4 regions of the Pseudomonas sp. H3_E04 genome follow, and region 2 is predicted to be linked to each of the others. Evidence: predicted binding sites of a transcription regulator. Region 2 holds the regulator's gene; each other region holds the start of a gene.

Region 1 (3,513 bases), 910 kb from region 2:
TCACCCGCTACTACAACCCGGAAATCCACATTGGCGCGTTCGCCTTGCCGCAATACGTGCTGCAAGCGGTCAACAAGCCGAGCAACGACTGATACTTCCCCGCAAAAAACCTCCTTGTGGGAGCGAGCCTGCTCGCGAAAGCGCAGTGTCAGCCAACTCAATGTCGACTGGCATGCCGCCTTCGCGAGCAGGCTCGCTACCACAACGCTCATCCGTTTTTCCTGGCCACGTGCTGTAATCCTTTTGAACCAACTATCGCGGAAAAAAGTCGAGATAGAGGTAAGCCCATTTACGGGTTGATCGAGGAGGCACTGATGCAAAAGTGGAAAGTCACTTTCGTGGATGATCACGGCGAAATTGTTGATGAAGTCTTCGAACGTGAGGAATGCCCGTCCGATGATGAAGCCGCACGGCTGATCAAGGAGCGGCTTCTTCCGGTCGCTGCCAAGCTGGATCTGAACGATCTGGAAGGGCGCACCGCCGATGCCGGGGTGAAAAACCTCAAGACCCAGAACGGCATCGAAATCCGCAGCATCACACCCATCTGAACACTTCCTGTCATCTCGAAAACCAGGCCTTGGCAGCGGCGCTCTCTTGGGGCTACTCTGCAAGCGAGATCAGCGAATGGATCGCTAAGGTCTGGTCTTGTCAGCTACATGCTTGTTTCCCGCGCGCAACCACGTTGCCGTAGTACTTAGGCCAAAAGGCCCGGGGCGGGAATACGGAAAGTCTATCCATCAATCGAGGGGGACGATTCATGAGCACAGCCTATCAAGAAGACATCAGCAGCAACGTTCTGCGCCGCATGAAAGAAGGCGGATTCGATTTTTCCCGGTTCCATCCCATCGAGTTCTACGCGATTTTCCCGGACGAGGAGCGGGCGCGCAGGGCAGCAGGCAAATTTCGCGGTGAATCCATCAATGCCCAAGTCAGTGCGCGCGACGACGGCGCCTGGTCGCTGGAATTGAGCAAAGTGATGTATGCGACCTATGACGATATTGGCGATTTCGAGCAAGGCTTTTCTGCCGTGGTCGAACCGCTGGGCGGCATTATCGAGGGTTGGGGCGTGAAGCAGGAGGTGCGCAATCGTTACCGGTTGAATTGATCTTGCGCATTGTTTGTCGGGCAACGGCTGACCTTCGGGTCGGCCGTTGTCGTTTCTGGCTTCTGCACATCGCAGTGGCAAAACCCTGAAACAAGAATCCCCGGCAAAAAAAAGCCACCGGAGAGGGTGGCTAAAAGGGAAGACGGGTATGCAATAAAGTCCTGTCGGGACGGGGCTGCCAAGGCAGTTCAGCTCAGTGAGCTGGCGACTTCACGACGCCGTGCCGGGGAAGTTTTGCAGCGAATGCGCGGATTATCCGCAGTCGCGGCCGGGCAGTGAAATCAACTCTGACTATGCTGGTGATAGGCGATGCAGTGCGTCGCAATGAAGCGGGGGCAATCGGGCCGGGGCATTTGCCGCACAGGAATGGTGCGCGGTCTGCGGCATAGATCTACAACCGATTGAATTAAAAGCGTTTATGCCGATGGCACGGGCCTTGCGAAGGCCTGTATGTCCGGAGTGACAAGGAGTACGGCATGATCCGCACCTATTTTGATGAGATGTACGATGCCGGCGGCCTGGTCCGCCCGCATTACCGAGAATTCGCCCGCTGGCTGGCCGAGACACCTGACGAGTTGCTCGCGCAGCGCCGTCGCGAGGCCGATCTGTTGTTTCACCGGGCCGGGATCACCTTCACGCTCTATGGCGACGAGCAAGGCACCGAGCGACTGATTCCGTTCGATACGATTCCTCGCAGCATCCCCGCCAGTGAATGGCGGATTGTCGAGCGTGGCTGTATTCAGCGGGTCAAGGCGTTGAACATGTTTCTCGCCGACCTCTATCACGAGCAGCGCATCATCAAGGCCGGGATCATTCCCGCCGAACAGGTGCTGGCCAACGAGCAATACCAGTTGGCGATGCAGGGCCTGGATCTGCACCGCGACATCTACTCGCACATCTCCGGCGTCGATCTGGTGCGCGACGGCGATGGCACTTATTACGTCCTCGAAGACAACCTGCGCACACCCAGCGGCGTGAGCTACATGCTCGAAGACCGCAAGATGATGATGCGCCTGTTCCCCGAACTGTTCGCCGCCCAGCGCATCGCGCCGATCGATCACTATCCCAATCTGCTGCTCGACACGCTGAAAAGCTCCAGCCCGATCGACAACCCCAGTGTGGTGGTACTTACGCCAGGGCGCTTCAACAGCGCGTTCTTCGAACATGCGTTTCTGGCGCGGGAAATGGGTGTTGAACTGGTGGAAGGCGCGGATCTGTTCGTGCGGGACGACAAGGTATTCATGCGCACCACCGATGGCCCGAAAGCGGTTGACGTGATCTACCGTCGCCTCGATGACGCATTTCTCGATCCGCTGGCGTTCAACCCTGACTCGATGCTCGGCGTGCCGGGGCTGCTGTCGTCCTATCGTTCCGGCAACGTGGTGCTGGCCAACGCCATCGGCACCGGCGTGGCGGACGATAAATCGGTGTACCCGTTCGTCACCGAGATGATCCGTTTCTACCTCGACGAAGAACCGATTCTGAAAAACGTGCCGACCTGGCAGTGCCGCAACCCGTCTGAACTTTCCCACGTGCTGGCCAATCTTCCGGATCTGGTGGTCAAGGAAACCCAAGGCTCCGGCGGTTACGGGATGCTGGTCGGGCCAGCCGCGACGACGGCGGAAATCGATGCGTTCCGCGAGCGCATCAAAGCCAAACCGCATGCCTACATCGCGCAGCCGACGCTGTCGCTGTCGACCTGTCCGACCTTTGTCGAAAATGGCATTGCACCGCGCCATATCGATTTGCGTCCGTTCGTGTTGTCCGGTCGCGAAACCCGGGTCGTACCCGGTGGTTTGACCCGTGTCGCGTTGCGTGAAGGCTCCCTGGTGGTGAATTCCTCCCAGGGCGGCGGCACCAAGGACACCTGGGTAGTCGAGGATTGAAGGAAGCTTGCCATGTTAAGTAGAACTGCCTCGGATCTGTACTGGATGTCGCGATATCTGGAGCGTGCGGAGAACCTCGCGCGCATGCTCGACATCAGTTATTCACTGTCGCTGATGCCACAGGACGGGCGCGGCGACGGTCTGCACGAACTCGCCATGCCGTTGCTGATTACCGGCACCCTTGACGATTACCTTGAACGCCACGGCGACCTCCACGCCGAACGTCTGCTGCATTTCTTCGCACTGGATGCCGCCAACCCGGCCAGTATCTACAGCTGCCTTGGCGCGGCGCGGGCCAGTGCTCATGCGGTACGCGGGCGAATCACCGCCGACATGTGGGAAAACATCAATGCGACCTGGCTGGAAATTCGCGGCATCGCCGAACAGGGCCTGAGCCGCTATGGCATGAGCCGTTTCTGCGAATGGATCAAGGAGCGTTCGCACCTGTTTCGTGGCGCCTCATACGGCACGATCATGCGCAACGACGCGTTTCGCTTCATTCGTCTGGGCACGTTTATCGAG
Region 2 (3,513 bases):
GACGATTCAGTACCATGCCGCGCAAAACCGCGTCGTACTGATCGACAAGGCCAAGGTTGTCGACAAGGACAACAACACCACTCAGGGCGAGAAAATCGTCTACGACACCGTGAAGAAACTGGCCAGCGCCGGTCGCGCCACGGGCAGCAAGGTCACCGAATCGCGTCCGCGCATCGACATGGTGATCCAGCCGAAGAAGAAAACCGAAGAGAAATCCCAGTAATGGCAACTCTGAAAGCTCAGCACCTGGCCAAGGCCTATAAAAGCCGCCAGGTCGTGCGTGACGTCAGCCTGTCGATCGACAGCGGGCAGATCGTCGGCCTGCTCGGCCCGAACGGCGCCGGCAAGACGACGTGCTTCTACATGATCGTTGGCCTGGTGCAGGCAGATCAGGGCCGTGTGCTGATCGATGACCTGGACGTCAGCCACCAGCCGATGCACGGCCGCGCCAAGGCCGGTATCGGCTATCTGCCGCAAGAAGCTTCGATCTTCCGCAAACTGTCGGTTGCCGACAACATCATGGCGATCCTCGAGACCCGCCCGGAACTCGACAAGGCCGGCCGGCGCAAGGAGCTGGAAAGCCTGCTGCAGGAATTCCACATCAGCCACATCCGCGACAACCTCGGCATGAGCCTGTCCGGTGGTGAGCGCCGCCGGGTGGAAATCGCTCGTGCCCTGGCCACTGCGCCGAAATTCATCCTGCTCGACGAACCGTTCGCCGGTGTCGACCCGATCTCGGTCGGCGACATCAAGCAGATCATCCACCACCTCAAGGCCAAGGGCATCGGTGTGCTGATCACCGACCACAACGTCCGTGAAACGCTGGATATCTGCGAAACCGCTTACATCGTCAACGACGGTCAACTGATCGCCGAAGGTGATGCCGAGACCATCCTGGCCAACGATCTGGTCAAGGAAGTGTATCTGGGTCACGAGTTCCGCCTGTAAGCGCGACAGCGCTGTATCGATTCAAGGCGCATTTATCCGCTTTAATTGTTACAGCGCTCTAGGCAAACACTTCAGTTTCAGGCATATAATTTGCTTAAGTTTGGCGCTTCGGCGCCCTGTAGTGTATGGCGCAAAGCGCCGGCGAATAAGGTGTTAAGCCCCTGCCATGAAACCATCGCTAGTCTTGAGAATGGGCCAGCAGCTGACGATGACACCGCAGCTGCAACAGGCCATCCGTCTGCTCCAATTGTCGACCCTGGACCTGCAACAGGAGATCCAGGAGGCTCTGGAATCCAATCCGATGCTCGAGCGCCAGGAAGAAGGCGACGACTTCGACAACGCCGATCCTCTGGCCGACAACGCCGAACAGAAGTCCGCCGAAATACAGGAACCCTCCTATCAGGAAACCGCTCCGACGGTGGACAACCTTGAGGATGGCGAATGGAACGAACGCATCCCTAACGAACTCCCCGTGGATACCGCGTGGGAAGACGTCTACCAGACCAGCGCCAGCAGCCTGCCCAGCAGCGATGACGACGAGTGGGATTTCACCACCCGCACGTCGGCCGGCGAGAGCCTGCAAAGCCATCTGCTGTGGCAACTGAACCTGGCACCGATGTCCGACACCGATCGCTTGATCGCCGTAACTCTGATCGATTGCATCAACAATCAGGGCTATCTGGACGAAACACTCGAAGAAATTCTTGAAGCGTTCGATCCGGAACTGGACATCGAGCTCGATGAAATCGAAGCCGTCCTGCATCGCATCCAGCAATTTGAGCCCGCCGGGATCGGCGCCCGCAACCTCAGCGAATGCCTGCTCCTGCAACTTCGCCAGTTGCCGGCCAAAACACCGTGGCTGGCTGAGGCCAAGCGCCTCGTCGCCGATTACATCGACCTGCTGGGCAGCCGCGATTACAGCCAGTTGATGCGCCGCATGAAGCTCAAGGAAGACGAGCTGCGCCAGGTCATCGAGCTGGTACAGAGCCTCAATCCGCGTCCGGGCTCGCAGATCGAATCGACCGAAGCCGAATACGTCATTCCCGATGTGATCGTGCGCAAGGACAACGAGCGCTGGCTGGTCGAGCTGAACCAGGAATCGGTGCCACGCCTGCGGGTCAACGCCCAGTACGCCGGTTTTGTGAAACGTGCCGACACCAGCGCCGACAACACTTTCATGCGCAACCAGCTGCAGGAAGCCCGCTGGTTCATCAAGAGCCTGCAGAGCCGCAACGAAACCCTGATGAAAGTGGCCACGCAGATCGTCGAACATCAGCGCGGTTTCCTCGAATACGGCGACGAAGCGATGAAGCCGCTGGTGCTGCATGACATCGCCGAAGCGGTCGGCATGCACGAATCGACGATTTCCCGGGTGACCACGCAAAAGTTCATGCATACCCCGCGCGGTATTTATGAGCTGAAATACTTTTTCTCCAGCCACGTCAGCACCTCCGAAGGCGGCGAATGCTCGTCCACGGCGATTCGCGCGATCATCAAGAAACTGGTCGCCGCGGAAAATCAGAAAAAGCCGTTGAGTGACAGCAAGATCGCTGGTTTACTGGAGGCACAAGGCATTCAGGTGGCTCGCCGCACCGTCGCCAAGTACCGCGAATCCCTCGGAATCGCGCCTTCGAGCGAACGCAAGCGGTTGATGTAAGCCACGTTACAGCGTTCCAGTGGCAGGCTTTTCGGCCTGCCGCTTTATGCACTGGCAACGAAGGAGAAGCTGTATGCAAGTCAACATCAGTGGACACCAACTGGAAGTGACCCAACCTCTGCGTTCCTACATCGAGGAAAAACTCCAACGACTGGAGCGACATTTCGACAAGATCACCAACGTGCAAGTCACGATGTGCGTCGAAAAGCTGAAGCAGAAGATCGAAGCCACCTTGCATATCCCCGGCAGCGAAGTGGTCGCCAACGCAGAAGATACCGACATGTACGCTGCGATCGACTCACTCACCGACAAGCTGGATCGCCAACTCAAAAAGCATAAGGAAAAGACCCAGAGCCTCCTCCAGGGCGCAACCGGTCGTTAACACCCCTATCCCATGATCCGACTTGAAACCATCCTGACCCCCGGCCGTTCCCAGGTGAACGCGCCGGGCGGCAGCAAGAAAAAAGCCCTCGAACAAATTGCCAACCTGATCCACCGCGAAGTGCCGGATCTGGCGATGCAGGATGTTTTCGAGGCGCTGATCGCCCGTGAAAAACTCGGCTCCACCGGTTTTGGCAACGGCATCGCCATCCCCCACTGCCGCCTCAAGGGCTGCGCGGGACCGGTGAGCGCCCTGTTGCACCTCGAAGCCCCGATCGATTTCGACGCCATCGACGGCGCCCCGGTTGACCTGTTGTTTGTGCTGCTGGTCCCGGAAGCCGCGACCGATGCGCATCTGGAGTTGCTGCGCCAGATCGCCAGCATGCTCGACCGCAAGGAAGTGCGCGACAAATTGCGCAGCGCTCCGAGCAATGAAGCCTTGTTCCAGGTTGTACTGGACGAGCAGAACGGGCACTAATCATGCGTTTGATCATTGTCAGTGGCCGTTCGGGCTCGGGTAAAAGTAC
Region 3 (3,513 bases), 660 kb from region 2:
GCGAGACGACCCCACTCAATGCCAGAACAGATACAAAGCGCTTCATGACCCTACCTCACGGTGTTGCTGGCGACCTCAGGCCGCCCCAAAGACTGGATTACAGATTCTGCGTTACGAACGAGAGCATCTGGTCGGCGGTGGAGATCACCTTGGAGTTCATCTCGTAGGCGCGTTGAGTGGTGATCATGTTGACCATCTCTTCAACGGTGCTGACGTTGGACGTTTCCAGGGTGTTCTGCAGCGTGGTACCGAAACCGTTCAGGCCCGGGGTGCCGATTTGCGGCGCACCGGAAGCAGCGGTTTCCAGGAACAGGTTGTTGCCCACGGCTTGCAGGCCGGCCGGGTTGATGAAATCGGCGGTCTGCAGGTTACCGATCACTTGCGAGGCCGGGTTGCCGGCGATGGTGATCGACACGGTGCCGTCACGGCCGACGGTGAAGGTCTGCGCATCGTTCGGGATGATGATCGCCGGTTCCAGCGCGAAACCGCTGGCGTTGACGATCTGGCCATTGGAGTCGAGGTGGAAAGTACCGTCACGGGTGTAGGACGTGGTGCCGTCCGGCTGCAGGATCTGGAAGAAACCGCGACCGTCGATGGCCATGTCCAGCGGCTGCTCGGTGGTTTGCAGGCTGCCGGCGGTGAAGTTCTTCTGGGTGCCGACAATGCGCACACCGGTACCCACTTGCAGACCCGACGGCAGTTCGCTGTCCTGGGTCGACTGGGCGCCTGGCTGACGCTTGATCTGATACAGCAGGTCCTGGAACTCGGCACGGTCACGTTTGAAACCCGTGGTCGAAACGTTCGCCAGGTTGTTGGAAATGGTGGTCAGGTTGGTGTCCTGGGCGGACAGACCGGTTTTGGCAACCCATAGAGCCGGAAGCATTCGATTCTCCTCGTGCGCCTGTTTTACGGCGCGACGTTCTGATAATTAGCTGATCTGCAAGACCCGAGCCATGGCCTGGTCGTCGTCTTTGGCGGTGTTCATCATCTTGACGTGCAACTCGAACTGCTTGGCCAGGGCCAGCACCGAAGTCATTTCTTCCACGGCATTGACGTTGCTCGACTCGAGGAAACCCGAGACCAGTTTGACGTTGGCGTCGGCTTGCGCCGGCTGGCCGTCCTTGGTGTAAATCGAACCGTCGAGCCCTTTGTTCATGTTCTTGATGTCCGGGTTGACCAGCTTGATCCGGTCGACTTCGGCCATGACGCGGGGGCCTTCGCCCATCGCGCGAATACTGATGGTGCCGTCTTCGCCGACTTCGACCTGCTGCTCGGGCGGCACGGCGATCGGGCCGCCATTACCGATCACCGGCATGCCGTTGCCGGCGCGCAGTACGCCGAGGGCGTCGATGTTGAGGCTGCCGGTACGCACGTAGCTTTCACCACCGCTGGGGTTTTGCACGGCGATGAAACCGTTGCCGGATACCGCGACGTCGAGTTCACGACCGGTCTGCACCAGCGAGCCCGGCGTGAAGTCGGTGGCGGGGCGTTCGCTCATGGCAAACGCGCGCGCCGGAAAGCTGTCACCGAACACCGGCATCGAACGCGCCTGCTCGAGGTCGCGCTGGAAGCCGTTGGTGGAAATGTTCGCCAGGTTGTTGGCATGCGCCCGCTGCGCCAGTGCGTTCTGGCTGGCGCCGGTCATTGCCACATAAAGGTACTTGTCCACAGTGTTTCCTCTGCATGCCGGACGTTTGCCGCCCACCGCTGTACTGCTCAGCCATAAGCAATTTGCAGACCAACTTTTAGTTGGCAGGCGAAGACCCGGTAAACAGGGGACTTGAGGGGATCAGAGGGGAATTTGAAATGTGTCGAAGACGAAAAACCGGCGGTGTCATGCCGCTTCGCGGCAAGAGATCAAAAGATCGCAGCCTTCGGCAGCTCCTACAGGCAACCGCGTTCCAAATGTAGGAGCTGCCGAAGGCTGCGATCTTTTGATCTTAAGCTCCGCTGTCTTTACCCACCTCATACTCACGCAGTTTGTTGGCAATGGTGGTGTGCGAAACACCCAGCCGCTTGCCCAGTTGCCGACTGCTCGGATGCTCGGAATACAAGCGCTCCAGCACCGCTTTCTCGAAACGCCCGACGATCTCGTCCAGACTTCCGTCGAGAGAAAAATCGCCAAGTGGCTGACGCACGCCGTAATCCGGCAGGCGGATATGTTCAGCCTTGACCTTACCGCCGTCGCACAACGAAACCGCCTGGAACAACACGTTCTCCAGTTGCCGCACATTGCCCGGCCAGTGGTAATGGCTGAGGCGGTCCATCGCCGCCGGGGCCAACTTCGGTAGCGGGCAGCCGATCTGCCGACTGGCCTGATCGAGGAAATGTTCAACCAGCGGCGTCAGACCGTCGAGGCACTCGCGCAGCGGCGGGATGTGCAGCGACAGCACGTTCAAGCGGTGATAGAGATCCTGACGAAACTCGCCCCGCGCGCACAGTTCGGACAAGTCCACCTGGGTGGCGCAGATCACCCGCACGTCCAGATACACCTCTTCATCACTGCCAACGCGACGGAAGCAACCGTCCTGAAGAAAGCGCAGCAATTTGACCTGCAAACGCGGGCTCATCTCGCCGACGCCATCGAGAAACAGCGTGCCGCCAGCGGTCAACTCGAGCAGACCAAGCTTGCCCTCGGCCCGCGCACCTTCGAAGGCGCCGGGGCCGTAGCCGAACAGTTCGGTCTCGGCCATTGATTCCGGCAACCCGGCGCAGTTGAGCGCCATCAACGGTGACTGTCCGCGCGGACTGGCAAGGTGACAGGCGCGCGCGAGCAGTTCCTTGCCCGTGCCGGTTTCGCCTTCTATTAATAGCGGCGCATCCAGCGGCGCCATGCGTCGCGCCTCACGGACCACAGCGGCCATGACTTTCGAACTCTGGAAAATACTGTCGAAGCCACGCAGTTCCTGTTTGCGCACATTGTAGATACGCTCGCCGACCCGATCGGCGCGGTGCAGCGTCAATACGGCGCCGGCCATGGCCTCGCTGTCATCGTGCTCCGATTGCAGCGGCGCGATGTCGGCAAGAAAGATGTCGCCCTTGACCTTGACCCGCATGCCGTTGATTCGCGATTTGTTGGCGCGCACCAGTTCCGGCAAATCGAAATCCTCGGCGTACCGCGACAGCGGAATCCCCGGCACCTCATCGACGCGCACCCCGAGCAACTGCGCTGCCGCGCGGTTGGCCGCGACGATCGAGCCGCCCATATCGATCGACAGCACCGGAAATTCCAGCGCGCCGAGCAACGCATTCAACTCCATATGCCGGCGCTCGCTGGGCATCAGCCCGACGCGCTTGACCCCGAACACCCCGCCGATTGCCTCGAATTTCGGCCGCAACGCCTGGAACTGGATGTTGATCAGGTTCGGGCAGTGCAGGTAGATCGCGTTGCCATGCTCACCGCCAACCTCACCGCGCGCGACGTTGATCCCGTACGCCACCAGCAGATTGAGAATGTCGCGCAGGATGCCGATGCGGTTCTGGCAGTGGACTTTGATGCGCATAGAAAAGGCC
Region 4 (3,513 bases), 710 kb from region 2:
TGACGATTTTCTGGCGAAGCCGTACAACCAAGTTATCCTTGCCGCCAAAATCAAGGCGATGGATCGCTTGCGGCGTCTGCAGGCGACCGTTTTGCAACAGCGCGACCTGATCGCCAGGCATCACGACTATCTGCTCAACGAACAGCGTGTGGCCAAAGCGGTGTTCGACAAGGTCGCCCATTCCGGCTGCCTGAGTGCGCCGAATATCCGCTACCTGCAATCGCCTTACGCGCTGTTCAATGGCGACTTGTTGCTCGCGGCGTACACGCCCGCCGGTGACATGCACGTCATGCTCGGCGATTTCACCGGGCATGGTTTGCCGGCAGCGGTGGGGGCGATGCCGCTGGCCGAAGTGTTCTACGGCATGACGGCCAAGGGCTACGGGTTGACGGAGACCCTGCGCGAGATGAACGCCAAGCTCAAGCGCATCCTGCCGGTGGACATGTTCTGCTGCGCCACGTTGCTCTGCCTGAGTTTTCAGAGCCGCTCGGTGGAGGTGTGGAACGGCGGCATGCCTGACGGTTACCTGCACCGCATGGCCAGCGGCGAGCGCGTGCCTTTGCCGGCGCGGCATTTGCCCCTGGGAATTCTCAGTGCGCAGGCCTTCGATGACCGAACGGATGTGTATCCGATGGCCGTTGATGACCGGGTGTTTCTGCTGTCGGACGGGGTGATTGATACCTGCGATGCCAATGATCAGTTGTTCGGCGTCGAGCGCTTGCAGCAGGTCTTTGCTGCCAACCGCGAGCCGGATCGGTTGTTCGAGGACATCGAACAGGCGCTGCGCGATTTTCGCGGGCAGGCCCGTGATGACGTGAGCATGGTCGAGGTCAGCCTTGTCGAGTCGGCGCAGGCGCACGGCGCGGCGCCGGTGTATTCCGACAGCGGCCAGTCGTGCCCGCTGGACTGGTCGGCCAGTTTCGAGTTTCGCGGTGCCACGCTCAGGCGCTTCAATCCGTTGCCGTTTCTCTTGCAATTGCTGCTCGAGGTACATGGCCTGCGTCCGCAGAGCGGGGCGCTGTACAGCGTGATCGCCGAGTTGTATTCCAATGCGCTGGAGCATGGCGTGCTGGGGCTCGACTCGCGTCTCAAGCGCGATGCGACGGGGTTCGCCCGTTACTATGAAATGCGCGCCGCGCGGCTGGAGTCGCTGCAGGATGGTTATGTGCGCGTGCATTTGCAGGTGCAACCGCAGGGCGAGGGCGGGCGCCTGGTCATCCGGGTCGAAGACAGCGGCGAAGGTTTTGATGTAACGCGGGTCATGGAGCGGCCGCTGGATAACGTCCGCTTGTCGGGACGCGGCATCAGCCTGATCCGGCAACTGGGGCGCAACGCCAGTTGGTCGGACCAAGGTCGTAGTGCCAGCGTGGAGTTTTTCTGGGAGATTGAGGCATAATCCGCCCATTCTTGATCAAGGAGTGAGCAAGTGACTGACCCACATGTAGATCGTGACGTTCTCGACACCTTGCGCGAGGTGATGGAGGACGGTTATCCGGAGTTGCTCGAGACCTTCCTGGCAGACTCGGAAAGTCGCCTGCACGAGTTGCAGGACAGCACCAGCGCCAAAGTGCTTTCCGATGTAGCGCATAGCTTCAAGGGCAGCGCCAGCAACATGGGCGCGGTTCGACTGGCTGGGTTGTGCCAGGACCTTGAGTCGAATGCCAAGGACAAGAGTCCGGAAGCGCTCGCTCAGCTAGTCGCCGATATCCATGCTGAATTCGCCGAAGTACGCCCGGTGTACGAAAGCGAAAAGCACCACGCCCACATCCACTGAAGCTGCCGTCCGGCGCTTTTCGCAAGTGTCTGGCCAAACTGGCCCGGCACTTGCAGTCTACTTGCTCAACTGTACCTACGATCCAGTGCAGCGGAGACCGTGTCATGCCTGCGACCCCCAACATTCTTCTTCAGACCGCCGCCCAGGCCAAGGCGCAAGCCGCCTCTGCCAAATCGTCGGCAATGGCCGCAGACGCCGGGGACAAGGCTTCCAGCTTCGCCAGAGTGTTTGCCGATCAGGCGCCGGCCAAGCCTGCCGCAAGCGCCGATAATTCAGTCAAACCGGCACGCGATAAAGTCGCTGACAGCAGCGGCAAAAAGGATATCGGCAAAGACCAGTCTGCCGCGCCCGAGCCAGCAGTTGCCGATAGCGGCAAAGCGTTGCCAGCCGACAAAGCGGCGGCGAGCGATGACGCGACAGCCACTGCCGATGACACCACTGAAACTGTACAAACTCCTGTGGCCGATGCCGCGCCTGTAGACCCGGTCCTTGATCCGGCTCTGGCGCAAGTCGTCCAGCCGTTGGTGGCAGCGCCTGTTGTGCAAGCACCGGTAGCCGCAACGCCAGCCCAGGCGGAAACCGAAACGCCTGCATTGGCGGCCTTGCCGGGCATGGTCAAAGATCCGGCGGCCACCGACAGCGATTTCGATCCGTCGGCAGACCCGCTCGACTCGATGCCGGCGGTGCGCATGGCGATGGAGCAGGGCGGACATATTTCCGCCGCCAGTCAGGCGCAGCCGAAAGCCTCGCCTGCTCAAGCTCAGGCCGATGGCGAGTTGACCGCCGCGCAGAACTTTGCCGCCGGCATGGCCAGCATGCTCGACGTGCAGGCCGACAAGGACAGCACCAGTCAGGGCGGCGAAAAAGCTTTCAGCGGGCTGATCGATGATGGTTTGAAAGATTTGAAATCCGCCACCAGCGACACCCGTGTCGATGACTTCGCCAACCGTCTGGCGGCACTCACGCAGGCCGCAACGCCAAAAACCGCCAATGCGCTGCCGGTGAATCAGCCGATCGCCATGCACCAGAGCGGCTGGACCGAAGAAGTGGTCAACCGCGTCATGTACCTGTCCAGCGTCAACCTCAAAGCCGCCGACATTCAGTTGCAGCCGGCAGAGCTTGGGCGTCTGGATATCCGCGTGAACATGGTTCCCGATCAGCAGACCCAGGTCACCTTCATGAGCGCGCACCCGAGCGTGCGTGAAGCGCTCGACAGCCAGATGCACCGCCTGCGCGACATGTTCAACCAGCAGGGCATGGGCCAGGTCGACGTCAACGTCGCCGACCAGAACCGTGGCTGGCAGGGTCAGCAGGGCCAGGAACAGGCGCAGCAGGGCCAGAGTGGCCGGACCAGCGCTGCGGGTGGTCGCCTTGATTCGGTAGATGAAGAGTTGGCTCCGGCCAGCGTGGCGGAAGTCGCGGCTCAAACGACTAGCGTGATCGGCACCAGCGCGGTCGACTATTACGCCTGATGCAACGCAATACCCAATGTGGGAGCGAGCCTGCTCGCGAATACGGTGTGACATTCAACCAATATGTTGACTGACACATTGCTTTCGCGAGCAGGCTCGCTCCCACATTTGTTTATGGCGCCGTTCAGATGACGCGCTGACACTTCTGGCATAACACTTGCTCTTGCCTTGCCGTGCAACTGTGAAACCCCCGATTAGTGACGGATTATTGGCATGGCGAAGAGCGAAGCTGCAGCAGTAAAAGACCCCGCAACCAAAGGCAAACTC

The links. The regulator sigma-54, encoded in region 2, starts transcription at its own class of promoters, with help from an activator protein. The targets are predictions, from matches to a motif close to ANTGGCATNNANNTTGCTNT.
Region 1: AB4N53_RS01810 (circularly permuted type 2 ATP-grasp protein) is a predicted target of sigma-54. The motif match lies at 1,529-1,548, and genes of this name have one in related genera.
Region 3: AB4N53_RS00630 (flagellar basal body rod protein FlgF) is a predicted target of sigma-54. The motif match lies at 1,724-1,743, and genes of this name have one in related genera.
Region 4: AB4N53_RS00840 (flagellar hook-length control protein FliK) is a predicted target of sigma-54. The motif match lies at 1,823-1,842, and genes of this name have one in related genera.

Annotation. Positions count from the first base shown of each region.
Region 1 covers NZ_CP162797.1:382,708-386,220, forward strand. Annotated here, with positions in the region: gene speE (polyamine aminopropyltransferase) at 1-92, shown strand, start outside; gene AB4N53_RS01800 (hypothetical protein) at 315-548, shown strand; gene AB4N53_RS01805 (ribonuclease E inhibitor RraB) at 758-1,105, shown strand; gene AB4N53_RS01810 (circularly permuted type 2 ATP-grasp protein) at 1,582-2,991, shown strand; gene AB4N53_RS01815 (alpha-E domain-containing protein) at 3,004-3,513, shown strand, end outside.
Region 2 covers NZ_CP162797.1:5,362,820-5,366,332, reverse strand. Annotated here, with positions in the region: gene lptA (lipopolysaccharide transport periplasmic protein LptA) at 1-223, shown strand, start outside; gene lptB (LPS export ABC transporter ATP-binding protein) at 223-948, shown strand; gene AB4N53_RS24080 (RNA polymerase factor sigma-54) at 1,115-2,605, shown strand; gene hpf (ribosome hibernation-promoting factor, HPF/YfiA family) at 2,679-2,987, shown strand; gene ptsN (PTS IIA-like nitrogen regulatory protein PtsN) at 3,000-3,464, shown strand; gene rapZ (RNase adapter RapZ) at 3,467-3,513, shown strand, end outside.
Region 3 covers NZ_CP162797.1:133,580-137,092, reverse strand. Annotated here, with positions in the region: gene flgH (flagellar basal body L-ring protein FlgH) at 1-46, opposite strand, end outside; gene flgG (flagellar basal-body rod protein FlgG) at 98-883, opposite strand; gene AB4N53_RS00630 (flagellar basal body rod protein FlgF) at 929-1,669, opposite strand; gene AB4N53_RS00625 (sigma-54-dependent transcriptional regulator) at 1,941-3,503, opposite strand.
Region 4 covers NZ_CP162797.1:181,109-184,621, forward strand. Annotated here, with positions in the region: gene AB4N53_RS00830 (ATP-binding SpoIIE family protein phosphatase) at 1-1,396, shown strand, start outside; gene AB4N53_RS00835 (Hpt domain-containing protein) at 1,427-1,774, shown strand; gene AB4N53_RS00840 (flagellar hook-length control protein FliK) at 1,879-3,246, shown strand; gene fliL (flagellar basal body-associated protein FliL) at 3,460-3,513, shown strand, end outside.